2 regions of the Roseburia yibonii genome follow, and region 1 is predicted to be linked to the other one. Evidence: predicted binding sites of a transcription regulator. Region 1 holds the regulator's gene; the other holds the start of a gene.
What was found. The regulator Rex, encoded in region 1, represses fermentation and respiration genes when NADH is low (regulators of the CRP and FNR family bind a similar motif). The targets are predictions, from matches to a motif close to ATTGTTAANTANTTAACAAT.
Positions count from the first base shown of each region.

Region 2: the regulator Rex is predicted to act here: its motif matches at 2,736-2,755, upstream of gap (type I glyceraldehyde-3-phosphate dehydrogenase).

Region 1 is NZ_JACOQH010000002.1:319,250-324,158, reverse strand. Features, by position in the region: gene H8Z76_RS04405 (NADP-dependent isocitrate dehydrogenase) at 1-154, shown strand, start outside; gene abc-f (ribosomal protection-like ABC-F family protein) at 186-2,108, shown strand; gene H8Z76_RS04395 (redox-sensing transcriptional repressor Rex) at 2,211-2,852, shown strand; gene H8Z76_RS04390 (hypothetical protein) at 2,874-3,515, shown strand; gene H8Z76_RS04385 (NAD(P)H-hydrate dehydratase) at 3,568-4,909, shown strand, end outside.
Region 2 is NZ_JACOQH010000001.1:202,249-207,157, forward strand. Features, by position in the region: gene tpiA (triose-phosphate isomerase) at 1-146, opposite strand, end outside; gene H8Z76_RS01010 (phosphoglycerate kinase) at 239-1,450, opposite strand; gene gap (type I glyceraldehyde-3-phosphate dehydrogenase) at 1,610-2,626, opposite strand; gene H8Z76_RS01020 (histidinol-phosphatase HisJ family protein) at 3,037-3,840, shown strand; gene nifS (cysteine desulfurase NifS) at 3,888-4,909, opposite strand, start outside.

The DNA of each region.
Region 1 (4,909 bases):
AGATAAACTGGAAAAGGCTTGCCTTACCACCATTGAATCTGGTAAAATGACAAAGGATCTGGCACTGATCACCTCATTGCAGGATCCGACCGTATTAAACAGCGAGAATTTTATTAAAGCAATAAGAGAAACATTAGAGGCATCCCTTTCCTAACTGGAAGGGATGTCCCTTTTAGGAGGAAATTATGATCTTAGCCTGTCAGAATATCAGTAAATCCTTTGGGACAGACGAAATAATAAAAAACGCGTCTTTTCATATCGAGGAAAATGAAAAGGCGGCGATCGTCGGGATCAACGGCGCCGGAAAATCAACCATGTTAAAGATCATCATGCAGGAGATCGATGCGGATGAGGGAACGGTGACGGTTGCGAAGGGAAAGACGATCGGTTATCTGGCACAGCATCAGGAACAGGATTCGGACAAAACGATCTACGAGGAAGTGCTTTCCGTCAAACAGCCGGTGATCGAGATGGAAAAACGCCTGCGGGCGATGGAAGATGCCATGAATGGCTGTGACGCGGATGAGATGGAAAAACTGCTTGCCGATTATAATAAACTGAACCATGAATTTGAACTGCAGGAAGGCTATGCGTATAAAAGTGAAGTAACGGGCGTCTTAAAGGGACTCGGCTTTGGAGAGGAAGATTTTGACAAGAAAATGTCGGAACTTTCCGGCGGACAGAAGACCAGAGTCGCTTTGGGACGTCTTTTGGTGACAAAACCGGATATCATTCTCCTCGATGAGCCGACCAACCACCTGGATATGAATTCAATCGCATGGCTGGAAACCTATCTGATGAATTATAAAGGGGCAGTCATCATCGTATCGCATGACCGGTATTTCCTTGACCGGGTCGTGACAAAGGTGATCGAGGTGTTCCAGCACCGGGTTTCGGTCTTCCTTGGAAATTATTCCGACTACGCCGTAAAAAAGAAAAGCGCCAGAGAGGCACTGCTGCGGCAGTATTACAATCAGCAGCGTGAGATCAAACATCAGGAAGAAGTGATCACAAAATTAAAATCCTTCAACCGTGAAAAATCCATCAAGCGGGCGGAAAGCCGTGAAAAAATGCTCGATAAGATGGAACGCCTGGAAAAACCGGTCGAAGACAACACGGATATCCACATTACATTAGAGCCGAATATCGTAAGTGGAAATGACGTGATGAAAGTGGAAGGACTGGCAAAGCAGTTTGACGGCAATTACCTGTTTTCCGGAATCGATTTTGAAATCAAGCGCGGAGAGCGTGTGGCGCTGATCGGCAATAACGGAACCGGAAAGACGACGATGTTAAAGATCATAAACGGTCTGATCGCGCCGGATGGCGGAGAAGTACGGCTTGGAACCAATGTTCACATCGGCTATTACGATCAGGAGCACCATGTCCTTCATATGGAAAAGACACTGGTGGAGGAGATCTCGGATGATTATCCGTATCTGAACAATACGCAGATCCGCAATGTCCTTGCCGCTTTCCTTTTTACCGGGGATGATGTGTTTAAGCGGATCGGTGACCTGAGCGGTGGAGAACGCGGACGGGTGTCCCTTGCGAAGCTGATGCTCTCGGAAGCCAATTTCCTGATCCTCGATGAGCCGACCAACCATCTGGATATCACATCAAAGGAGATTCTGGAATCTGCACTGAATCAATATACCGGAACCGTGTTTTTCGTATCGCATGACCGTTATTTTATCAATCAGACCGCAACGCGTGTCCTGGATCTTACGGGAAAAACAGTGATCAATTACATTGGAAATTACGATTACTATCTGGAAAAGCGTGAGGAACAGACGGCGTTCCATGTAACTGCCGGGCAGGCGGAAGCGCGTGTGCCGGAAAAAACAAGTGCCGTGAAAATGGACTGGGAACAGCAGAAAAAAGAGCAGGCAAGGATCCGCAAACAGGAAAATGCAATCAAAAAAGTAGAGGCGGACATTGAAGCAAAAGAACAGGCAATCGCAGAGATCGATGAGAAGCTGGCAGATCCGGCAATCGCAACCAATTCGGCAAAATTAAATGAACTTGGCAGCCTGCGCGCAAAGGAGCAGGAGGCTTTGGATGAACTGTACGAGCAATGGGAGACATTGTCCTCAGAGCTCGGATAAACAAATTGTGAAAAAATTGTCGTTAAATTTTTGACACATTGACAGTCCGACCGGAAAAACATATAATAAGTACATCAATGGAATGACCAGTCAGGGGGTACTATCGTGGGAAAAGAGATTTCACAGGCAGTAATTCGCAGAATGCCGCGATATTACAGATATTTGGGAGAACTGCTCGATGAAGGCGTGGAACGTATTTCTTCCAATGAGTTGAGTTCCAGGATGCAGGTCACCGCTTCCCAGATCCGGCAGGATCTGAACAATTTTGGCGGTTTTGGACAGCAGGGCTATGGCTATAACGTGAAATATCTTTACGAAGAAATCGGAAAGATACTGGGATTGAATGAAAAACACAATATCATTGTGATCGGTGCCGGAAATCTGGGTCAGGCACTGGCAAATTATGTAAAATTTGAAAAACTCGGTTTTGTGATCATCGGACTGTTTGACGTAAACCCGGCATTAAAGGGCACGCTGGTCCGTGGGATCGAAGTGCGTATGTTAGATGAACTGGCAGATTTTGTGAAAGATCACAAGGTGGATATTGCGACGCTTACCATGCCGAAAGAGGCTGCGGATTCGGTGGCGGATCTGGTAGTCAGCCTTGGCATCCATGCAATATGGAACTTCGCGCATGTGGATCTTCAGGTGCTGGATGAGAATGTTGTAGTAGAGAATGTACATCTCTCCGATAGCCTGATGCAGTTGTCTTATAACATTGTAAAGAGTCATACGAAAGAATAAAACATAAGGTGCAAAAGATATATGGGGGACAAAAAAGAATTTAAAGAAGCATTGTCCGGCAAAAAAGTGCCGTTACTTACCCTGGATCAGAAGTGGCATCAGTTGTTTGAACGAAACGGAAAACCTATCCGGGTACAGAGGCTTGAGGATAAGATCAAGGGGCTGTTGACGAAACAGGCGCGGGCAAATCAGAAATATCAGGATCTGAAAAAATTAAAAAATACGCTGATGGACAATATCGTTTTGAATATGAAGGGAACGGAAGAAAATCAGGGAGATACGGTATCGGCAAAACGACTGGAGGAGGATCGCAGGCTGATCGATGAGATCAACGGAAAGATTGCGGCCTGCGAAAAGGAGCTGGACGAGATCCCTGAAAAAATAGACGAACTGAACCGTACCCTGATGTTGGAGACGATGGATTATTGTTACCGCGAGATGAAAAGCAATGCGGAGCAGATCAAATTTTTGTCAGACTGGCTTGCAAGAACAAGGCGGGAGATCAAAAAGAATGTCGTGATCAAGCAGAACAGGGAGATCATGAACCGGCAGCTTTATGCGTATATGCATGATATCTTCGGTGCGGACGTGATCGATATCTTTGATCTGAAATACCACAGTCCGGGGGGAGATTTTGACGATGACCCGGAAGAAAAAGAATGATCGATGGAGACGCTTCGCCGGAGGGCGGGGCGTTTTTTAAAGAGGTGACAGGATGGAATACCTTGTAAACGCGCGGGAAATGAAAAACTGCGACAAAAATACGATTGAATTTTATAAGATGTCATCTGACGTGCTGATGGAGCGGGCGGCGCTTGCGGTTGTGAAAAAGATCAGACAGCAGGGGTATGACACGACACAGGTGCTTGTGGTATGCGGGACCGGAAATAATGGCGGCGACGGAGTAGCCGTTGCGCGCATTCTGTATGAACAGGGCGTTTCGACGCGTATCCTGCTTGCAGACGCGTCACACGCATATTCGGATGGCATGAAAAACCAGCTTGCCATAGCAGAAAACTATGGAGTCCCGATACTGACGGAATGGGAAGAAGCTGCGGATACACTGATCGTTGACGCAATCTTCGGGATCGGGCTTTCGAGACAGATCGAGGGAAAGACGGCAGATCTGATCCGGAAGATAAATGAAAAAAATGTGCCGGTTGTCGCGGTGGACATTGCGTCCGGGATCTCTGCGGACAATGGAGCGGTACTTGGCTGCGCCGTGAAAGCGGATATGACGGTCACATTCGCGTTTAAAAAGTTAGGGCAGCTGTTATATCCGGGAGCAGACTATACCGGAAAGCTTTTTGTATGTGATATCGGGATCACAAAAAAGAGCTGGTTAGAGAAAAAGCCCTCTTATTTCGCACTGGAAAAAGAGGATTTAAAGAATCTTCCGAAACGCGAAAACAGATCCAATAAAGGAAGTTATGGAAAGGTGCTTCTGATTGCAGGATCCTCGGATATGGGAGGAGCGGCGGTCTTCGCGTCTGCGGCGGCGTATGCGTCGGGCTGCGGACTGGTCAAAGTAGTTACCGCGGAGGAAAACCGCACGGCACTGCTTACCAAAGTCCCGGAGGCAATCCTTTCCACCTATGCGGGAAAGAAGCTTGACCGGAATGAACTGATAACGTCTGTGAAATGGGCAGATGTGGTTGCGATCGGCCCCGGGATCGGGACAGATACCGTGGCACGGGAAATGGTAAAGACCGTGCTTGAGGTGGCTGCCGTCCCGATCGTTATGGATGCGGATGCCTTAAACATCCTTTCGGAAGATATCAATGTCCTGTTAAGACCACACACCGAGCTTATCGTGACACCGCATCCGGGCGAAATGGCAAGGCTTGCCTGCGCGTCGGTATCGTATGTCAAAGATAACCTGATCGCGCAGGCGGAGGAATTTGCGCGCGCGTACAATGTCATATGCGTGTTAAAGGACGCGAGGACGGTATGTGCCATTCCCTATGGAAAGACATATTTAAATCTGACCGGGAACCATGGCATGGCGACGGCGGGAAGCGGGGATGTGCTCTGCGGACTGATCGCCGGGCTTACGG
Region 2 (4,909 bases), on a different contig from region 1:
GGAACAATGTCGATTGCAGGTACACAGTAAACAACGTCTACGTCATCGCTCTTTACTAATGGTTTTAATTCTTCTACTAATTTCACTGCCTGGCTTGGAGTCATGTTCATTTTCCAGTTGCCGGCTACAATTTTCTTTCTTGCCATTTTTGTTTCTCCTTAATACACTGAATATATTGTCAATAAGGCTGGAAGTTCTGCCTGCGCCTGCGGCTTGTCAATCACTAAGTGCTTCCGGCCTACTTATCGTTTGCTGCTGCAACACCCGGTAATTCCTTACCTTCCAGGAACTCTAAGGATGCACCACCACCTGTGGAGATGTGGCTCATCTTGTCACCGAATCCAAGCTGGTTTACTGCTGCTGCGGAGTCACCACCACCGATGATCGTAGTAGCGTCTGTATCAGCAAGTGCCTGAGCTACAGCGATGGTACCTTTTGCAAGGATCGGGTTCTCGAAGATTCCCATCGGTCCGTTCCATACAACAGTCTTTGCTGACTTAACAGCGTCTGCATATAATTCAGCAGTTTTCGGTCCGATATCAAATCCAGCCATGTCTGCCGGCATCTTATCTGCATCATATACTGCTACATCGATCTTTGCGTCGATCGGATCCGGGAATGCTGCTGCTACAACAGAATCTACCGGAAGAAGTAATTTCTTTCCAAGTTTTTCTGCTTTTTCCATCATTTCCTTGCAGTAATCGATCTTGGTATCATCTACTAAAGATTTTCCGATCTCATATCCTTTTGCTTTTAAGAATGTATAAGCCATACCACCACCGATGATCAGGGTATCGCATTTCTCAAGCAGGTTGGAGATAACGTTTAACTTATCTGCAACTTTTGCGCCACCGAGGATCGCAACGAACGGTCTGACCGGATTCTCTACTGCATTTCCAAGGAAATCGATCTCTTTCTGCATCAGGTAACCTACAACTGCAGTGTCAACTAAAGCTGCAACACCTACGTTAGAGCAGTGTGCTCTGTGTGCGGTACCGAATGCATCGTTTACGAATACATCACAGATAGAAGCAAGATCTTTGGAGAATGCTTCGCCGTTCTTTGTCTCTTCCGCTCTGAAACGTGTATTCTCAAGTAAGATCACTTCTCCGTCTTTCATTGCTTCAACAGCAGCCTTTGCGTTCGGGCCTACTACTTCCGGATCTGCTACGAATTTTACTTCCTGTCCTAATAATTCGGAAAGTCTTACTGCTACCGGAGCAAGTGTCTTTGTCTTTTTATCTTCTTCTGTTTTTACTTTTCCAAGATGGGAGCAAAGGATAACCTTTCCGCCGTCTGCGATCAGTTTCTTGATGGTCGGAAGTGCTGCAACCAGACGGTTTTCATCTGTGATCTTTCCATCCTTTAACGGAACGTTGAAATCACATCTGCAAAGAACTCTTTTTCCCTTTACATTGATATCATCTACTGATTTTTTGTTTAATGACATACTATGTCCTCCTTTTAACCTGACAGGCTCTGCCTGAAATTTTCTTTTTTACAGACAACAACGCAGGCTCCGGTCCCAAAAAGACCGGACCCTGCGTTGAGTCTTATCCGCATGAATGAATTCTCATTCCGCGACGTTATTCCGCAATTTGCAGATTGATTATGCTAATTCAGAGAAGTATTTGATTGTACGAACCATCTGAGATGTGTAGCTGTTCTCGTTGTCATACCAAGAAACAACCTGTACTTCGTATAAATCATCACCAACTTTAGAAACCATTGTCTGAGTAGCATCAAATAATGAGCCATATCTCATTCCAACGATATCAGAAGATACGATGAGGTCTTCGTTGTATCCGAAGGATTCGTTAGCTGCTGCTTTCATAGCTGCATTGATTGCGTCAACAGTTACATCTGCTTTCTTAACAACTGCTGTTAAGATTGTAGTAGAACCAGTCGGAACCGGAACACGCTGAGCAGATCCGATTAATTTTCCGTTTAATTCCGGAATAACAAGTCCGATTGCTTTTGCAGCACCGGTGCTGTTCGGAACGATGTTTACTGCTGCTGCTCTTGATCTTCTTAAATCGCCTTTTCTCTGCGGTCCGTCAAGAGTCATCTGATCACCAGTGTAAGCATGGATTGTTACCATGATACCAGACTGGATCGGAGCAAATTTATTTAATGCGTCAGCCATAGGTGCTAAGCAGTTTGTTGTACAAGAAGCTGCAGAAATGATAGTATCTGTTGCTTTCAGTGTCTCATGGTTTGTATTGTAAACGATGGTAGGAAGGTCATTTCCAGCCGGAGCTGAGATAACAACTTTACGAGCACCAGCATTGATGTGAGCCTGTGCTTTTTCTTTGCTTGTATAGAAGCCGGAGCACTCTAATACAACGTCTACTTTTAATTCTCCCCATGGGCAGTTGTTTGCATCCGGGAAAGCGTAGATCTTGATTTCTTTTCCATCAACAGTGATAGAATCTTCACCAGCAGATACCTTGTCTGCTAATTCATATTTACCCTGAGATGAATCATATTTTAATAAATGTGCTAACATCTTCGGGCTTGTTAAATCGTTGATTGCTACTACTTCGTATCCTTCTGCTCCAAACATCTGTCTGAATGCAAGACGACCGATACGGCCGAAACCATTAATTGCTACTCTTACTGCCATGTCTTAATTCCTCCTAAATTTTGATTAAGATTCTTTTTCTTTGGACTTGTCCGCCCAACTGCTATTATTCTAACTAATTTCACCGCAAAATTCAAGTGGGTTTCTACACTTTGTTAATTTTTTCACCATTTCTTTTCTTCCCAATTCGTATTCTAACAGATTTTACAAGTATTTATTCCATATTCCCTGTTTATTTTGACAAAATGTTAAAATAGTTGTTCCTTTTTCTGTATAATGTGTATAAGGAATTGTTTTTCCACAAATACAATTTCCTTTTTTTGTTGGAACAATCGTGCAAAAATTGCCTGTATCCGCTGTTTTTTCGGGATTCCTATTGAAATCCGCTTTCTTTTCTTTCTATAATAAGATTATCTGATACCTGTTATATGGACTACTAAGGAGGATACTCTATGCTTTGGGATACACATATGCACTGCGCTTTTTCCGGTGACAGTGACGCCGACCCGGAACTCATGATACAAAGCGCCATCGAGAAACAGTTGGACGGCATCTGCTTTACCGATCATCTGGATTACGACTACCCGGAAGAACCGGAACTTTTTCTTTTGGATTTTCCCGCCTACCAGGAACGCATTTTTTCCTTAAAAGAAAAATATAAAAAAAAGATCTCCGTTCTGTGGGGCATCGAGCTCGGACTTCAGCCGCATCTGGCAAAAAGGCTCTCCGATGTGACGGACGGATATCCTTTTGATTTTGTGATCGGTTCTTCCCATGTGGTACACGGAAAAGATCCCTATTACTTTTCCTTTTTCGATGGCAAGACAGAACAGGAAGCCTACACCGAATATTTTGTTTCCATTCTGGAGAATTTAGACGCGTTTACCGATTTTGACGTTTACGGCCACATTGATTACGTCGTCCGCTACGGTCCGAACCGCAACGCCGACTACACCTATGCGAAATACGCCGACGTGCTTGACGAGATCTTAAAAAAGCTGATCTTCCTCGGCAGAGGCATTGAGATCAACACCGGCGGTTTTAAATACGGGCTTGGCCACCCGAATCCTTCCGAGGAGATTTTAAGCCGCTACCATGAGCTTGGCGGCGAGATCTTGACGATCGGTGCGGACGCGCACCAGCCGGAGCATGTCGCGTATGATTTTAAGACGGTACCGGATCTGTTAAAAGCATGCGGTTTTTCCTATTATACCGTCTTCCAAAACCGGAAACCGGAATTTTATAAGCTCCCGTGATACAAAGATCAGGGCAGACCTGTTTCGTCTGTCCTGATCTTTTTCTTTCACCGCAGGGTCTTTTCGTACTCTTTATACGCAAGTGATTTTTCCCGGAGTTTTCTGACACATTCTTTCAAACATTCCACGGTATAGGCGATCTCTTCGGGTGTCGTATTCTTTCCGAGCGTAAGACGGAGCGATCCCGCCGCGATCTCCTCCGGCACTCCGATCGCTTTTAACACATGAGACACCGGTTTTTCTCCCGCGGAACAGGCGGATGCAGTAGATGCGCAGATTCCTTTCATATCAAGAAGAACTAACAGGTTTCCTCCCTCCACAAACTGAAAACAGAAGTTCGCGTTGTTGGGCAGCCGGTTCTCTCTCCCTCCGTTCAACCGTGTATACGGGATCTCACGCAGTACATTTTTTATCAGTTCATCCCGCAGTCTCGTCTCCCGCGCTATCCGGTACGGCATTTCGATCCGTGCAAGCTCCGATGCCTTCCCAAAGCCAACAATCCCCGGAACATTCTCGGTTCCCGCACGTTTTCCCCGTTCCTGTCCACCTCCGTCAATGTAGGATTTTAACGGCGTTCCCTCTCTGATATATAAGCATCCGACTCCTTTTGGCCCATAGAGTTTATGGCTGCTCGTGCTCAGCATATCAAGCGGTGTCTGCTGCACCGAGATCGGGATCTGCCCATACGCCTGCACCGCATCCGTATGGAACAGGATCCTTCTTGCTTTCGCGATCTTCGCGATCTCATCGATCGGCTGTATCGTTCCGATCTCATTGTTCGCGTACATGACAGAGATCAGGATCGTATTCGGCCGGATCGCCCGCTTTAATTCTTCTGTTCTTACTCTTCCCTCTTCATCCACATTCAGATAAGTGACCGAAAAGCCCTCCTCCTCGAGTGCCTTACAGCTGTTTAAAACCGCATGATGCTCTATCTTTGTCGTAATGATATGGTTTCCTCTTCTCCGGTACATCCTGGCAGCTGTTTTTAACGCCCAGTTGTCTGCCTCGCTTCCGCCCGACGTAAAATAAATTTCCTCCGGTTTTGCCCCGATCACATCCGCAGCCT